4 regions of the Streptomyces sp. JLBG701 genome follow, and region 2 is predicted to be linked to each of the others. Evidence: riboswitches for the same ligand, from Rfam matches in the RefSeq annotation. Region 2 holds a riboswitch; each other region holds the start of a gene.
What was found. A riboswitch is a leader RNA that binds a small molecule or an ion and turns the genes downstream of it on or off. The one in region 2 is predicted to bind cyclic di-AMP.
Positions count from the first base shown of each region.

Region 1 (4,271 bases), 790 kb from region 2:
AGTACGGCGACGCTGCCCCGCTTGTCCGACGGGCACCCCTCACGCCGTACCAGACCGTCCTTCTCCAGGCGCGCCACCGCGTACGTCAGCCGGCTGCGCGTGATCTTCAGCTTTTCGGCGAGATCGGTCATGCGCAGGCTGCGGTCGGGCACCTCGGAGAGGTAGGCCAGGATGGTGTAGTAGAGGTGCGGCATGCCGGCGTCCTGTTGGAGCTGCCGGTCGAGCGCGTCCTCAAGGAGAAGCGAGGCGGCGACGTACGCGCGCCACGCGCGCTGCTCCTCGGGGCTGAGCCAGCGGGTCGTCATGCACCCAGTGTAGGTTTGTTTCAAACTTGAACCAAGACCGCAAGCTCAAGACCTCAAGCTCAAGACCGCAGGTTGCCGACAGGGAGCGCGCCGATGCCCCACCCCCACGTCCTGCTCTCCGCCGCCGTCTCCCTCGACGGCTACCTGGACGACACCGGCCCCGAGCGCCTGCTCCTGTCCGGCCCGGCCGACTTCGACCGCGTCGACGAGGTACGGGCCTCCGTGGACGCGATCCTCGTCGGCGCCGGCACCATCCGAGCCGACAACCCCCGCCTCCTGGTCAACTCGCCCGAGCGCCGCGCCGCCCGCGTCGCCGAGGGGAAGCCCGAGTACCCGCTCAAGGTCACCGTCAGCGGCTCCGGCGACCTCGACCCGACCGCCAACTTCTGGCACACGGGCGGCGAGAAGATCGTCTATACGACCGACAAGGGCGCCGTCCGCGCACAGGCACTGGAGCTCGCCGCCGACGTCGTGCCGCTCGGCCCCGAGCTCGACTGGCACGCCCTCCTCGACCACCTGCACGACGTCCGCGGCGTCCGGCGTCTCATGGTCGAGGGCGGCGGGACCGTCCACACCCAGCTGCTTCAGCAAGGGCTCGCCGACGAGCTGCAACTCGTCGTCGCACCACTCTTCGTCGGCGACCCGGACGCCCCCCGGCTCTTCGGCCCCGGCCCCTACCAGGGCGGACGCCTGCGGCTCATGGAGACGCGGGCCATCGAGGACGTCGTACTCATGCGCTACGAGCCCACCGCGCCCGGCACCGGAGACGTACCGGCGTCCGCCGACGGGCACTGGCTGGCGCTGGCCTGCGAGCTGGCGGTGCTGTGTCCGCCCTCGGGGACCGCGTTCAGCGTGGGGGCGGTGGTGGTGGCCGCCGACGGGACCGAGCTGGCCCGCGGGTACTCGCGAGAGGGCGACGATCCCGTGGTGCACGCGGAGGAGGCCGCCCTCGCCAAGCTGGACCCGGCGGATCCGCGGCTCGCCGACGCGACTGTGTACAGCAGCCTGGAGCCCTGCGCACACCGTGCCTCGCGGCCCCGGCCGTGTGCGCGGATCATCCTCGACGCGGGCGTACGACGGGTGGTCACGGCGTGGCGCGAGCCGAACACGTTCGTCGAGGCGGCCGACGGGAGCGGGCTGCTGACCAGCCAGGGGGTCGACGTGGTCGTACTGCCGGAGTACGAGTGGGCGGCCATGGTGCCGAATCGGCATCTGCTGGGCTGAGTTGCCCGCGCACGGGTCGGCAACTGGGACCTCGCGATGGCCGACGCCGCGATCGGCATCGCCGTCTTCCTCGACGACCACCAGACCTTCGACCACGCCCTGAAGCGCTTCCGCGAGCGCGTGCCCGCCTACTTCTACTTGGAGAAGGACGGCAAGGTGCCGCTCAGCCCGGTCGGCTCGACCATCGACACCGAGGAGACCCGGCCCGCCGGCACCGACGACCTCTTCGTTTCCTGGGAGACCCTCACCCACGCCGGAAATCCTGCGACGTGAGGTGCCCTGAGCGCTTCAAATCAACGCGTGTGCATGTGGTCCTCCGGATGACGTACACTGGAGTCACAACGGCGCGGGGTGGAGCAGCTCGGTAGCTCGCTGGGCTCATAACCCAGAGGTCGCAGGTTCAAATCCTGTCCCCGCTACTCACGGCCGAAGGCCCGGATCTCTTGAGATCCGGGCCTTCGGTGTATTCCGGGCCGCCGATGCCGAGCGTCGAAACCTGGACGGGCGCGCCGCCACTGGTTCTTGATCGTTGTCACGGGGGGTGTTCGCATGATCCCGCTCCGCATAACGACTGACACACCGTCAGAATTGGTGTGACTCCTGAATCGCGGTCAACTCGCCCGTTTTCTACCGGTCATGACGGCTACGTCCTGCGGAAAATCGTTAATGATCAAGCCGAACGGCTTGGAATCCAGGGCCCGCGTCTATTAACGTTCGATAACGCAGCGCGGTCGTCCCAGCCGTCACAAGAGTCGGCTCCGTGCGCACGTGCCGAATCCCGCAAGGGAACCGGGGAACCACCAACTTGGGGTGAATCACGCGGATAACGCCGTGGCAGCACGGCAGTTATACGCGCGTAGGAGACCTTCCTGCTCCGAACCCGTCAGCTAACCCGGTAGGCGAGAAGGAAGGAAAGGAGCACGCCTACGTGGCGTCCAACCCGCCCGCCCCAGAAGCCCCGTTCGTGCCGGAACAGCGCAGCCCCGAGACCTTCGTCTACGGCGGCGCCCGCACCGACGAGGGCCCGAAGGAGGAGTGGAACCCCACCGCGGAGTCCATTCTTCCCGTACGAGGCCGGCACCGCGTCAGCAAGCAGCGCGGCGGGGGACTCGCCCGCAGCTCCACCGTCCTGGGCGTCGGTGTCATAGCCGCCGTCGGCGGGGCCGGTATGGCCAGCGCCAACACCGGCAAGCCGCCCGTCTCCATCTCCATGCCCGACCTGCCGTCCGTCGGCTCGCTCATCTCGGACGACGAAGGCCCCAAGGGTTCCGCCACCGCGCTCAGCAGCGTGGGTGTCACGTCCGAGGACACCGCCGAGGGCACCACCGACGCCGGCGAGGCACTGCGCGCCCGGATCATCCTCCAGGCCGAGCAGCAGCAGGACCAGGCCGACACCGCGGCGCAGGAGGCTGCCCAGGCCGCCATCGAGAAGAAGGCCGCGGACGCCGCCGCAGCGGCGGAGAAGGCGGCCGACGCCAAGGCCGCCGCCGCGAAGAAGAAGGCCGCCGAGGAAGCCGCCGCGAAGGCGGAGGCCGAGCGCCTGGCCGAGCTGGCCAAGCAGTACACGCTGCCGACCTCCTCGTACACGATCACCAGCACCTTCGGCCAGGCCGGCTCCCTGTGGTCCTCCGGCTACCACACGGGCCTCGACTTCGCCGCGCCCACGGGCACGCTCATCAAGGCCATCCACAGCGGCACCATCACCGAGGCCGGCTGGGACGGGTCGTACGGCTACAAGACGGTGCTCACGCTCGACGACGGCACCGAGCTCTGGTTCGCCCACCAGTCGTCCATCAGCGTCAGCGTCGGCCAGAAGGTCAACACCGGCGATGTCATCGGACGCGTCGGCTCCACGGGCAACGTGACCGGGGCGCACCTCCACCTGGAGGTCCACCCCGGTGGAGCGGACACCGGGATCGACCCGATGGCCTGGCTGCAGAGCAAGGGGCTCACCCCCTGAGGCTTGTTCCTCTCCGACTTCCGGCAGTCCTGGCGACACCCCCCCGACGCCAGGGCTGCCGGTCTTTTGGGGTTTACGGAACTTTGCCATTGCCTCCGGAACAGGGCGCTCCGGTGCGGGTGTTGCTGTAGAGCATGACTTCTCTTCGCAAGCTCGGCTCCTCCGACCTGGAGGTCTTCCCGCTCGTCCTCGGCGGCAACGTCTTCGGCTTCTCCGCCGACGAGGCGCAGTCCTTCGCCGTCCTCGACGCGTACGCGGCCGCGGGCGGCAACTTCCTCGACACCGCCGACTCCTACTCGGCCTGGGTCGAGGGCAACAAGGGCGGCGAGTCCGAGACCATCATCGGCAACTGGGTCAAGGCGCGCGGCAACCGTTCCGACGTGGTCATCGCGACCAAGGTCAGCCAGCACCCCGAGTTCCCGGGCCTCACGGCCGCCAACATCAGGGCCGCCGCCGACGCGTCCCTGCGCCGCCTGGGCACCGACCACATCGACCTCTACTACACCCACTTCGACAAGCCCGAGGTGCCGGTCGAGGAGATCATCGGCGCGCTCGACGAGCTGGTGAAGGCGGGCAAGGTACGGCACATCGCCGCCTCGAACATCTCGGCGGAGCGCCTCCAGGCATCCCTCGACTTCTCCGACCGCGAGGGTCTCGCGCGGTACGTCGCCCTCCAGCCCCACTACAACCTGGTCTCCCGCGACACCTACGAGGGCGAGCTCCAGGACCTCGCCGAGCGCACCGGCCTGGCCGCCCTCCCGTACTTCGGGCTCGCGTCCGGC
Region 1 is NZ_CM178588.1:5,476,682-5,480,952, reverse strand. Features, by position in the region: gene AC5DRG_RS25120 (MarR family winged helix-turn-helix transcriptional regulator) at 1-305, opposite strand, end outside; gene AC5DRG_RS25115 (dihydrofolate reductase family protein) at 399-1,529, shown strand; partial or broken gene AC5DRG_RS25110 (hypothetical protein) at 1,548-1,802, shown strand; tRNA gene AC5DRG_RS25105 (tRNA-Met) at 1,875-1,948, shown strand; cyclic di-AMP (ydaO/yuaA leader) riboswitch at 2,289-2,446, shown strand; gene AC5DRG_RS25100 (M23 family metallopeptidase) at 2,458-3,489, shown strand; gene AC5DRG_RS25095 (aldo/keto reductase) at 3,624-4,271, shown strand, end outside.
Region 1: linked by a shared signal. The riboswitch ahead of AC5DRG_RS25100 (M23 family metallopeptidase) and the one ahead of AC5DRG_RS21435 (transglycosylase family protein) in region 2 are both predicted to bind cyclic di-AMP.

Region 2 (4,271 bases):
TCCACTACTGCCTCGGCGCCCCCCTCGCCCGCCTGGAGGGCCAGACGGCGCTCGCCACGCTCCTCACCCGCCTCCCAGACCTCCAACTCGCGGCGGATCCAACCGATTTGCGCTGGCGCGGCGGCCTCATCATGCGTGGATTGCGCACTTTGCCTGTGGAGTTCACGCCGGTCCGTTAATTCCGTCCGGCGACTGCGCAGGGCCCCGCTCCGCCACCGCAAACCTGACAAACCCTCAAGTCTGTGATCTTCACGTGATCCTCGCGGCATTAACTTGTGACAAGTGATCGACTGCAGATACGTTCGCGTACCAGTGCGACGCCCCCGCTTCATCCGTCGCGCAGGTCACTGTTGCCTCCGGAAAGGTCCCCACATGCTCTCCGGGAACGGTCGTCACCGTCGCCCCCGTCAGGCCCCCGCCATCCTCGTCGCGGCCGGAGTCACCGGCTCCGCCATCGCGATCCCGCTCCTCGGGGCGACGGTGGCGAGCGCCGCCGACGGCACCACGTGGGATCGCGTCGCGGAGTGCGAGAGCGGCGGCGCGTGGAGTGCCAACGAGGGCAACGGGTACTACGGCGGCCTCCAGCTGAGCCAGGAGAACTGGGAGGAGTACGGCGGCCTGGACTACGCCCCGAGCGCCGACCTGGCCAGCCGCTCGCAGCAGATAGCCGTCGCCGAGAAGCTCCTCGACGACCAGGGTGTGGGCGCGTGGTCCACCTGCGGCCTGCTCAACGGGCTCAGCCAGGACTCGGCTTCGGCGGATGTCGACACGGGTGTCGCGGGGGACTCGTCCGACTCGTCGGATTCGTCCAGCTCTTCCGGTCTGTCCGACTCCTCCGGTAAATCATCTGATACGTCCTCTTCGTCCAGCGACTCCTCAAGCGACTCCCCGGGCGCTTCCGCCGACGCCGGCTCCACGGGCAACTCCGCGGACAACTCCACCAAGTCCGACAAGTCGCCTTCGTCTTCCGAGTCCGCGTCGACGTCCACCGAGAGCGCTCCTCAGGAAACGGACAGTTCATCCACAGGTGCGACGAAGGGTGACGAGTCGGGCAACTTCGAGCAGAGTGTCGGCTCTTCGGCCCTCGTCGACACGGGCGCGCTCGGCACCGGCAGGCATCGCGGCGCCAGTGAGTCGCGTGAGTCGTACACAGTCCGTGCCGGCGACTCGCTCGCGTCCATCGCCGACTCCCTTGACCTCGATGGCGGATGGCGTGCGCTCTATGCCGCGAACAAGAAGGCGATCGGGTCCGACCCGAGTCACATCTTCGCCGGTCAGACCCTCGATCTTGGTGTCTAAACGGGTTAAAAGCAGCGGGAGTTCGCGTCATGGTTCGCGCTGAATGTCCGGTTTGGGGAAAGTGTGGGATGAGTCTCAGAAGCCCTGATCGTCTTTGAAATTCCGGCGATCGCCTGTCTACGGTCGTCACCGCTCGTCAACACGAGCCCCGTCTGCCGCAACGCCGAGTCCTGCCAGCGGCCTACGGGAACAGTCGTCGCTCAACAGCGCCGTAGGCAGGAGCGGGGGACCCAAGGTAAGTGCCGGGCCCGGCAGTTGAAGCCTTCGAGGCTTCAGTGGCCGGAACCGGCTTGGGGTGAAGTCGTACATCGAAAGGTGTGCGGCCGGGCAACTCACACGGCCCGAACCCGACAGCTCACCTCGCAGGCGTCGGTGAGGGGATCAACCATGCTGTTTTCCGGTAAGGGCAAGCACCGTCGCCCGTCCAAGGCCACCCGCGTCGCCGCACTGGCCGGCGTGACCGGTGTCGCCATCGCTGCGCCGCTGATGGCGTCCGGCACCGCCTCCGCCGCCACCGCCTCCGAGTGGGACACCGTCGCCCAGTGCGAGTCCGGCGGCAACTGGGCCATCAACACCGGTAACGGCTACTACGGCGGCCTCCAGTTCTCGGCCTCCACCTGGGCCGCGTACGGCGGCTCCGCCTACGCCTCCACCGCCGACCAGGCCACCAAGGCGCAGCAGATCGAGATAGCCGAGAAGGTCCTCGCCGCGCAGGGCAAGGGTGCCTGGCCGACCTGTGGCACCGGCCTGTCCAGCGCCTCGTACACCGGCAGCAGCAGCTCCAGCTCCTCCGCCGACACGAGCACCGGCACCACCACTCGCTCGACCGAGCAGTCGGCCTCCCGCTCCGCCGAGCGCCCGGCCGCCAAGAAGACCGTGACCACCCCGACCGGCAAGAAGGTCAAGAAGGGTGACGGCGAGTACAAGGTCGTCAAGGGTGACACCCTCAGCTCCATCGCCGAGGAGCACGACGTCAAGGGCGGCTGGGCGAAGCTGTTCAAGCTGAACAAGGACATCGTCGAGGACGCCGACCTCATCTACCCGGGTCAGCAGCTCCACCTCAAGTAAGACCTAGCTGAACCACAGCGCCCTCACATCCGTGGTCCTCATACTGAAGGCCTCGTGAGGGTCACCCCCGTCCCCCACGAGGCTCCCCGCTCCGGTGCGTGTTCCCCCGTACGCACCGGGGCGGGGCTTTTTCTTGCGCCGACTTTGTACGGCCGTCTTTGTACGGCCGTCTTTGTTCAGTTCAGAAACAATTTACTCTCGGTTCTGTCCAGGGGCCGGTCCAAGCGGTGGCTGATCGCCCGGAGCCGGTTAGGCTCGGTCTCGCAGAACCCATCGCGGTCTTGCAGAGCCGCGTCACATCCCAAGAAGGAGATGCTCGTGCCGTCCATCGACGTCGTCGTAGCCCGGGAAATCCTGGACTCCCGAGGCAACCCCACGGTCGAGGTCGAGGTCGGCCTCGACGACGGCAGCACGGGTCGTGCCGCCGTCCCGTCCGGCGCCTCCACGGGCGCCTTCGAGGCCATCGAGCTCCGCGACGGTGACCCCAACCGCTACCAGGGCAAGGGTGTCGAGAAGGCCGTACTGGCCGTCATCGAGCAGATCGGCCCGGAGCTCGTCGGCTACGACGCCACCGAGCAGCGCCTGATCGACCAGGCGATGTTCGACCTGGACGCCACCGACAACAAGGGCTCGCTCGGCGCCAACGCCATCCTCGGCGTCTCCCTCGCCGTCGCGCACGCCGCCTCCGAGGCCAGCGACCTGCCGCTCTTCCGCTACCTGGGCGGCCCGAACGCGCACCTGCTGCCCGTTCCGATGATGAACATCCTGAACGGCGGCTCGCACGCCGACTCCAACGTGGACATCCAGGAGTTCATGATCGCCCCGATCGGCGCGGAGTCCTTCTCCGAGGCGCTGCGCTGGGGCACGGAGGTCTACCACACCCTCAAGGGCGTGCTGAAGTCCAAGGGCCTGTCCACCGGCCTCGGCGACGAGGGCGGCTTCGCCCCGAACCTGGACTCCAACCGCGCCGCCCTCGACCTCATCCTCGAGGCCATCAAGCAGGCCGGTTACGTTCCCGGTGAGCAGGTCGCCCTCGCGCTCGACGTCGCCGCCTCCGAGTTCTACAAGGACGGCAAGTACCTCTTCGAGGGCAAGGAGCGCTCCGCCGCCGAGATGACGGAGTACTACGAGGAGCTCGTGGCGGCCTACCCGCTCGTCTCCATCGAGGACCCGCTGTTCGAGGACGACTGGGCCGGCTGGAAGGTCCTCACGGACAAGCTTGGCGGCAAGGTCCAGATCGTCGGCGACGACCTGTTCGTCACCAACCCGGAGCGTCTGGCCCGCGGCATCGACGAGGGCGCCGCCAACGCGCTGCTCGTCAAGGTCAACCAGATCGGCTCGCTGACCGAGACCCTGGACGCCGTGACCCTCGCCCAGAACAGCGGCTTCAAGTGCATGATGTCGCACCGCTCCGGTGAGACCGAGGACGTCACCATCGCCGACCTCGCCGTCGCCACCAACTGCGGCCAGATCAAGACCGGCGCCCCGGCCCGCTCCGAGCGCGTCGCCAAGTACAACCAGCTGCTGCGCATCGAGGAGATCCTCGACGACGCGGCGGTGTACGCCGGGCGCTCGGCCTTCCCGCGCTTCAAGGGCTGACCCCCGTACGACCCGTACAGGGTTAAGGCTTAGCCAGTCGTACGTACGTCCCCGTACCCGGTCCCGTACCGTGTGCGGGGACGTACGCGCGTGTCGGGAACGGGAGTGAGAGATGGCCGTGAAGGACCGGGACCGTTTCTCCACCGCGACCAGGATCAAGCTGCTCGGCGAGCAGACCGCGGCCCGCGTCTACCGCTCCCAGACCAAACGGCAGGCCCGCCGCTCCCGGCTGACCGGCCGCGCCGCCCTCCTCGCCCTCGTCCTGTGCTCGCTGATCGTCGCCCTCGCCTACCCGATAAGGCAGT
Region 2 is NZ_CM178588.1:4,685,562-4,689,832, reverse strand. Features, by position in the region: gene AC5DRG_RS21445 (cytochrome P450 family protein) at 1-179, shown strand, start outside; gene AC5DRG_RS21440 (transglycosylase family protein) at 373-1,299, shown strand; cyclic di-AMP (ydaO/yuaA leader) riboswitch at 1,497-1,683, shown strand; gene AC5DRG_RS21435 (transglycosylase family protein) at 1,687-2,367, shown strand; gene eno (phosphopyruvate hydratase) at 2,680-3,966, shown strand; gene AC5DRG_RS21425 (FtsB family cell division protein) at 4,079-4,271, shown strand, end outside.

Region 3 (4,271 bases), 2.1 Mb from region 2:
CGTCGTGGGCGTCATGGCCGTAGCGGTCGTGGCGACAGCCCTCGCCGCCGCCGGCTGGCTGACCATGGACCGCTTCGTCGACCTGCTCACCCTCATCTCGGTGATCGCCCCGGTCGTCTACTTCGCGGTGATGTTCGGGAGCCCGCGCGTGACGCCCGCCGAACGCGGCCGCCTGCGCCCGTACATCGTCCTGTTCCTGGCTTCTACGGTCTTCAACTTCATCCTCTTCCAGGCGTACTCGACGATGACGCTGCTGGCCGCCTCGAACGCCGAGACGACGATCCTCGGCCTCGACTTCCCGGCCAGCTGGTACGCCTCCGCGCTGGGCGCCTTCGAGGTGGGTCTGGCGCCCTTCGTGGCCGCGCTCTGGGTCCGCATGGGCCACGGCCAGCCGCACGCCTCCAACAAGATCGCGGTCGCCGCGGGCCTCGCCGTGATGGCCGCCGCCCCATGGCTGCGCCGCACGATGCACCCCGTCCACTGAGGCAACCCGCCCACTGAGGCAACTGGGATGAGCATGCACATCCGTACGTCCTTCCCCTACGAGACCACTCACGAGGACCTCGTCATCCCGCTGGCTGGGGGCACCTCCCACGCTTTCGGCAGTGGGGGAGGAACACTCCTCTACGCGCGCGTGTGGCGCCCTCTGACGGACGAACCCGTGCCGGCGCTCCTGGAGTACCTCCCGTACCGCCTGACCGACTGGACAGCCCCACGCGACTTCCAGCGCCACCCCTGGTACGCGGGCCACGGCTACGCCTCCGTCCGGGTCGACATCCGCGGGCACGGCAACAGCGAGGGCATGCCGGGCGACGAGTACGACGGGCAGGAGCTGGCCGACGGGGTCGAGGTGGTGAACTGGCTGGCGGCGCAGCCCTGGTGCTCCGGGCGGGTCGGCATGTTCGGCATCTCCTGGGGCGGCTTCAACTCCCTCCAGATCGCGGCCCTCGCGCCCGAGCCGCTCAAGGCGATCGTCACGGTCTGCTCGACGGACGACCGCTATGACAACGACGTGCACTACACGGGAGGTTCCGTCCTCGCCGTGGACATGCACGCGTGGGCGGCGACCATGCTCGCCTTCGTGTCCCGGCCGCCCGACCCGCACTACGTCGGCGAGTCCTGGCGCGACATGTGGCTCAAGCGCCTGGAGCGGGTGGACCCCTTCCTGCACACCTGGCTGGCCCACCAGACGCGGGACGACTACTGGCGCCACGGCAGCGTCTGCGAGGACTACGGCGCGATCGACGCCGCCGTCCTGGCCGTGGGCGGCTGGCACGACCCGTACCGCGACACGGTCCTGCGCCTGGTCGAACACCTCCCGCCGGACCGCGTACGCGGCCTGATCGGCCCCTGGTCGCACCAGTACCCCGACCGCGGCCTCCCGCCCGGCCCGGCGATCGGCTTCCTCCAGGAGACCCTGCGCTGGTGGGACCAGCACCTGAAGGGCATCGACACCGGCATCATGTCCGAGTCCCTCCTGCGCGCGTACATCAGCGACTCGCACCCCCCGGCGACGGTCTACGAGACCCTCCCGGGCCGCTGGGTGGGCGAACCGGCCTGGCCCTCCCCCAACGTCACGACCATCTCGTACGGCCTTCAGGGCGCCCCTCTTCCGGTCCGTTCCCCCATGCACACGGGCGTCGACGCGGGCCGCTTCTTTCCCTTCGGCAACGACGGCGACCTGCCGCCGGACCAGCGGGACGAGGACGCGAGGTCGGTCTGCTTCGAGTTCGAAGTGCCGGAGGAGGCCTGGGTGTTGGGGCGGCCGAGGGTGCGGCTGCGGCTGACGTCGGAGGTGGGGCGCGGCCAGGTGGTCGCCCGGGTCTGCGACGTGGCGCCGGACGGCTCGTCGACCCTGGTCACCCGGGGTGTGCTGAACCTGTCGGCGCGGCAGGGGCGCGACCGGGCCGTGGCGTGGCCGCCGGGCGCCACGGAGGAGGTGACCTTCGAGCTCAACGGCATCGGTCACGTCTTCCCGCCGGGGCACCGCATCCGCCTCGCGGTCTCCTCGGCGTACTGGCCGTGGATCTGGCCCCAGCCGGAGTCGGCGGCGGGCTTCACGCTGGATCCGGCGGGCAGTGCGCTGGAACTGCCGGTACGAAACCACGAGTTGACGCCGGGGATCCGCTTCGAGGAACCGGAGGAGGCGGAGCCGATCGGCGTGAACTACCCGGCCACGCTGGACGAACCGCGCCCCGAGCGACTGGTCGTCCGCGATGTCGCGAAGGGCGAGTGGCGCCTGGAGGTCGACCCGCGCTACGGCGGTACGCGCGTGTACCCCGACGGTCTGGAATTCACCGAGGACGCGCTGGAGACGTACACGATCAACGAGTCGGACCCCCTGTCGGCCCGCACCCGCTCGGACTGGTCGATCCGGCTGCACCGCCCCGAGATGGCCTGGGACACGACGGTCACCACTCGCTCGGAGATCGCCTGCGACGCGACGGCCTTCGTCACCTCCAACGAGGTGGTCTGCACGGAGGGCGGCGAGGTCGTCTTTCACCGGACATGGGAGAAGCGGATCCCACGGACAGCCGGTTAACCACTACTTGGGCTTCATTGCCCGATTTGCCGCTCTTGCGAACGCCCGTGAGTTGGGTCACTCACGGGCATTCACGCTTTCATGCACCGGAACCCGCCCCTCCCCTTGCGCCGATGGGCAATTGAGGCTTGGCGACCGCAAAGGATCAAGCACCGCATAAGCCTCACAACAAGGTCAACAGGCATGTTCTGTGAATCCGGTACTTGTTCCGGACATGTGCTGTCGCATACGTTCCCGGCCTGTCGGGCGGAACGCCGAATCCTGCCGCCGCTCGCCACACACTCATCGACGACCACTCGCACGGCAGGAGCGGGGGACCCAGGTAAGTCGCCGGACCCGGACGTCTTCGGACATACCGGTACGGCTTGGGGTTAAGTCGTGTCGCTCTACGGCGGCACGGCCGGGCACCTCCCAGCCCGCACCCGACAGCTCACCTCGCAGGCGCCGGAGAGGAAATCCGCCATGCCCGCTGCCGCTCAATACCGTCTCAAGCGCCCCAACCGCCTCGCCCGCAAGCTCGCCGTCCTCGGCACCGGAGCCGCCGTACTGGCCCTCCCGCTCATCGGCGCGACCACCGCGTCCGCGGCCACCACGACCACGGTCACGGCCACCTCGCTGGGATACGCGAACAACCTCGACGGCTGGATCCGGGCCTCCCTCCAGGTCATGGCGCAGAACGGAATCCCCGGGACGTACGACGGCATCTATCGCAACGTCATCCGTGAGTCCTCGGGCAACCCGTACGCCATCAACAACTGGGACTCCAACGCGGCCGCCGGCACCCCGTCCAAGGGCCTGCTCCAGGTGATCGACCCGACCTTCAACGCCTACCACGTGGCCGGCACGTCGTGGGACTCCTACGACCCGGTCGCGAACATCACCGCGGCCTGCAACTACGCGGCGGCGCGGTACGGCTCGATCGACAACGTCTACGGGGCGTACTAGCTCCGCCGGTAGAGCCGCGATGGGTGGTGCCGGGATGTGTCGTCTTGCGTCTGCGGCTTCGTCGTGGCTGGTCGCGCAGTTCCCCGCGCCCCTTGGGCCCTTCGGGCCTTCGGGGCTTCGGGGGTTCGGGGGTTTCAGAGCTGCGGGAACAGTCTTTCCAGGACTACGGCGATGCCGTCGTCCTCGTTCGACAGGGTGATCTCGTCGGCCACCGCCTTGAGTTCGGGATGGGCGTTGGCCATGGCGACGCCGTGGGCGGCCCAGTCGAACATCGGGATGTCGTTGGGCATGTCCCCGAAGGCGATCGTCCGGTCCGGGCTCAGGCCCAGGTGCCGGGCCGCCAGCGCCAGCCCCGTCGCCTTGGTGATGCCGCATGGCTGGAGTTCGACGGTCCCGGGCCCCGACATCGTGACGGTGGCGAGGGAACCCACCACTCCGCGCGCCGTCGACGCCAACTCGTCGTCGGACAGGGACGGGTGGCGCAGCAGGACCTTGCTGATGGGCTCGCCCCAGAGGTCGTCACGCTTCCCGACCTGTACCGCGGGCAGCGTCGGATGGGGCATCAGATACCCCGGTTCGATGAGCGTGAGCCCGTCGACGCCGTCCTGGTCGACGGCCGCGTACACCTGCCCGACCTCGGCCTCGATCTTGCCCAGCGCGGTCTCGGCCAACTCCCGGTCCAGGGTGACGGACCACAGCAGACGGTCCGCGCCGGCGTCGTACAACTGCGCGCCCTGCCCGCACACCGCGAGCCCCCCGCTGCCGAGGTCATCGAGCAGCGGGC
Region 3 is NZ_CM178588.1:6,786,585-6,790,855, reverse strand. Features, by position in the region: partial or broken gene AC5DRG_RS31475 (peptide MFS transporter) at 1-466, shown strand, start outside; gene AC5DRG_RS31470 (CocE/NonD family hydrolase) at 518-2,542, shown strand; cyclic di-AMP (ydaO/yuaA leader) riboswitch at 2,822-3,001, shown strand; gene AC5DRG_RS31465 (transglycosylase SLT domain-containing protein) at 3,005-3,487, shown strand; gene AC5DRG_RS31460 (HAD family hydrolase) at 3,622-4,271, opposite strand, start outside.
Region 3: linked by a shared signal. The riboswitch ahead of AC5DRG_RS31465 (transglycosylase SLT domain-containing protein) and the one ahead of AC5DRG_RS21435 (transglycosylase family protein) in region 2 are both predicted to bind cyclic di-AMP.

Region 4 (4,271 bases), 2.3 Mb from region 2:
ATCCACAGCAGCACCTCCCCGGGGCTCCTCAGCCACGAGGCGTCGACGGCCGCCGCGACCGCCAGAGTCGCCGCCGCCGTCATCCCCAGCGGGAACACCGTCGACCAGCGGCGCACGTCGTAGCGCAGCCGCGGGCGGAGCAACTCGGCGACGAGCAGTACGACGTACCAGGCCAGGTCGAGCACCAGCAGCGCGACGGTCACCGCGCGCAGGACGCCTCGGTCGTCGTCGTTCCACAGGTACAGGCTCGCGCTGTCGGCGGCGATCAGCTTCGCGCCGGCCAGCGCCGACATGGCGAGCGCGCCGCCCGCGACCCAGTGGTCCCCGGCCCCTTCGATCACCTGCCGCAGATCGAAGTGGGCGAGCGCGAAGCCGTAGAGGACCAGTCCGAGCCAGAACAGCACCAGCGCCGCGTGCGCGAGCCAGGCCGTGCCCTCGGCCTGGGCGAGCGTGGCCCCGAGCACGGCGAGCCCCTGCGTGGCCACACAGACCAGGAACACCGCCCCGGGCATACGGCGCCGCCAGTGCCGTACGACATCGACGAGCAGCCCTGGCCACAGCACGGCGGCCAGCGCCAGCAGCGCCTGAGCCACGGTCTGCCAGCCGGCCGCGGAGAAACGGGTCCCGAGCACTGTGGTCGCGGCGACACCGGTCAGCGCGCCGAGCGTCCCCGCCTCCGACAGCCAGCGCGCCCGCTCCCGCGCCAGCCGTACGACGAAGTCAGCGGCCAGGGCCAGCCAGGCGGCGCAGGCCACCGCGAGCGCGATACGGGACAGCACCTCGTACCCCGTCAGATGCAGGCCGACCGAGATGATGCCGGTCGCCATCACGGCGGCCCCGGCCGCCGGCGGACGCTGCGCCCACCAGGCGCCGAGGGGGGAGATACCGGACATGGGGCCGATGCTAAGGAGCTTCGCGCGCGTTGCGAGCGGGGCACGCGCGCGGGCGCCCGGAAAAGCGTGCTGGCGCGGGGTGGGGGCGCGCACGCCTGGCACGAACAAGTGCGCCTCGGCCCGCAAAACAGCCACGCGCGCGTGCCGCCCCGAAAGGCAGCTCGCGCGCGCGTGGCGACAGAACTCCGTGTGTCAGGTCCGCTTGTCCATTCCGAGTGTCAGGCGGGCCGGACCACGCTGTAGATCGACGACTCGCCGTCGTAGTAGATCGACTCCTCGCGGACGTACGCGCCGGGCTTCGGGGCGTGGATCATCATGCCGTTGCCGATGTAGAGGCCGACATGGCTGATGTCGTCGTAGAAGAAGACCAGGTCGCCCGGCTGGATGTTGGAGAGGGAGACCGTCGTGCCCGCGTCCACCTGGAGGTAGGTGGTGCGGGGCAGGGTCACGCCGGCGGCCTTCCAGGCGGCCTGGGTGAGGCCGGAGCAGTCGTAGGAGTCGGGGCCGGTGGCGCCCCAGACGTACGGCTTGCCGATCTGGGCGCGGGCGAAGGCGAGCGCCTTCTCGGCCTTGGTGGCGTAGGACGAGTCTGTGGCGGTGGCGGTCGAGGCGCTGGTGTCCGCCTCCTGGGCGGCCTGCGCGGCGGCCTCGGCCTGCTGCTGGGCGAGCTGGGCCGCCTTGCGCTCGGCCTCCTCCTGCTTCTGCCTCTCGATCTCCGCGAGCCGCGCCTTCTCCTCGGCGGTCAGCTGCGACAGGAGTACGCGCGCGTCGGAGAGTTTCTGCTGGACGGTGGCCTTGGCCGTTTTCAGGTCGCTCTGCGACTCGGTGAGCGTCGAGAGGCTCTCGGTGGCCTCCTGGCGCTTCTGCATCGTCGCGGACTGCTCGGTGATGTACTCGTCGACCGCTTCCTTCTGACGGCCGGTCATCCGGTCCATCAGCTGGGCCTGGTCGAAGTAGTCCTGCGGCGAGTCGGCGAGCAGGAAGGTAGCCGTGTCGGGTGCGGAGGCCCCGGTCCGGTACTGGGCCGCGGCGTACGAACCCAGCTCCTCCCGCGCCTCGTTGAGCTTCTGCGTGCGCTTGGCGACGTCGTCGAGGAGAGTGTCGACCTGCTTGCTCTGCTTGGCGGTCTTCTCCTTGGCCGCGTTGTACTTGTCGGTCGCCGACTCCGCCTGGCGGTAGAGGTCGTCGACCTTCTTCTCGACTTCCTCAAGACTGGGCTTGTCGTCGGTCGAGGGTGCTGCGGTGGCTGTTTGGGACAGCAGGGCCACGGACGTCAGGGCCGCCGTGGCGAGGGCGGGGGTCCGTATGCCTGCGACGCGCGTGCCCGTGGGACGCGCTTTGCGGTGCGACGACGCCAAGAGAGGCGACTCCTTCCATATTCCGCCTACCGAGTTAGCTGTCGGGTTCGGGCGGGTGGATCGGAAGGGTTGCCCTACGGTCCTTGTCCCGGACGGGAGTTGGACCGATTCACCCCAAGGTCGGTGTGGGTCCCCGGTTCCGGCTGCCTTGGGGCGCACCGGATTCGGCGGAGGCCGAGCGGCCCGGCGACGGTTCGCCGGTGGGGGTCGTACGGCCTGATGAGCACGGTAGCCAACTCGTGTGGCCCCTGTGAAGGTTGATGGGTGATATGCCCGATACATTTTCGTGACCTTATTCATGCGTGTCACCAAGGGTGGCCGATCCGGAGTGATCTGTGGTGACTTGTGCGGAGTTACGGCGTCCGCCCGCTTCCGGGGGCTAACTTCCAGCCAGTCACGGTCTGGAGCCGTGGCAGGTGAGGGAGGTACGGCATGCGGAAGCGCACAGCACTCGTCGTCGCCACAGGAGTCGCACTCGCCGCCAGCGCGGGTATCGGCCCCGCGACCGCCACGGGCACGGACAGCGGTCACGCGGGCGGCAAACCGGTCGTCCGCGTGATCGCGAAGGGGCTCGACAACCCGCGACAGCTCTCGTACGACAACGGACATGTGTACGTCGCCGAAGCCGGACGCGGCGGCAAGAAGTGCATCGGGGAGGGTCCGGAGGGTACGACCTGCATCGGGCTCACCTCGGCGGTCACCAAGATCTACTGGGACGGGAACGCCTGGCGGCACTACCGGATCGTCGAGGGCCTGCCCTCCGGAGCCGCGCCCGACGGCGGCTTCGCGACCGGTGTGGACGGCGTCTCCGCGCTCGACGGCTGCGTCTGGGGCGTGGAGACCTTCGCCCCGCCGGAGGCCGGCGTGCCCACCACCCCACCCTGGAACAAGCTCGGCAAGCTGCTGTCCGTCGCCGACGGCAAGGCGAGGATCGCCGCCGACATCTCCGCCGTGGAGTACAAGTACAACCCGCACAAGACGGCGCTGGAGTCCAACCCGTACGCCGTCCTCGCGCTCCCCGACGGCCGCAGGATCGTCGCCGACGCGGCCGGCAACGACCTGATCGAGGTCTCGCCGTCCGGGAAGGCCCGCCCCTTCACCGTCTTCCCCGACCATGACAAACACGAGTCCGTCCCGACCTCGCTCGCCCTCGGACCCGACGGAAAGCTCTACGTCGGCGACCTGAACGGCGAGCCCACGAAGCCCACCGCGCGCGTGTGGCGGGTTGACCCCTGGACCGGCAAGGTCCTCGGCTGGAAGTCCGGCTTCGGCTCGATCACCGGTATCGCCTTCAACAACAGCGGCGACCTGTACGTCAGCCAGCTCTTCGCGGGCCAGGTGACCAAGGTCTCGCACGGCAAACGTACGAGCGTGAAGGTGCCGTTCCCGGCGGGCGTCGCCGTCGACCCGTACGACGGCAAGGTCTACGTCTCGGCCTGGTCGATCGCGGACCGTGACGGCACGGACCTGGGGCAGGGGAAGACACCGGGTGGCCAGGTCTGGAAGATCCTCGGATTCTGAGAGACGGACGATCACAGGAAGATCGTTCGGTATCGGGAACGGGCGATGTTCTCAGGGCGGCGGCGGGTTGTCAGTGGGGCACCCTAGACTCGGAGAGCGATGACAGGCCTCTTTGATGACAGCTTCCTGGCGGATCTCCAGGGCCCCCGGGCCCATGAGGAGGAACACCCGCCGCCGCCCGAGGACGAGCACGTACCGGAGCCGGTTCCGGACGATCTGTTCGGCGGGAAGTTCGACGTGCCGCCGAGCCGGGACGCGTACTACCGGGACGGTGCCCCGCGCCCGGTCGTGGACGCGGCCGCCCTGCTGGACGGGTTGAACGAGAACCAGCGCGCCGCCGTCGTGCACTCCCACACGCCCCTGCTCATCGTGGCCGGCGCCGGCTCCGGCAAGACGCGCGTGCTGACGCACCGCATCGCGTATCTGCTCGGCGAGCGGAACGTGCATCCGGGCCAGATCCTCGCCATCACCTTCACCAACAAGGCCGCCGGCGAGATGA
Region 4 is NZ_CM178588.1:6,999,863-7,004,133, forward strand. Features, by position in the region: gene AC5DRG_RS32550 (tellurite resistance/C4-dicarboxylate transporter family protein) at 1-893, opposite strand, end outside; gene AC5DRG_RS32555 (C40 family peptidase) at 1,112-2,251, opposite strand; cyclic di-AMP (ydaO/yuaA leader) riboswitch at 2,260-2,431, opposite strand; gene AC5DRG_RS32560 (ScyD/ScyE family protein) at 2,684-3,772, shown strand; gene pcrA (DNA helicase PcrA) at 3,872-4,271, shown strand, end outside.
Region 4: linked by a shared signal. The riboswitch ahead of AC5DRG_RS32555 (C40 family peptidase) and the one ahead of AC5DRG_RS21435 (transglycosylase family protein) in region 2 are both predicted to bind cyclic di-AMP.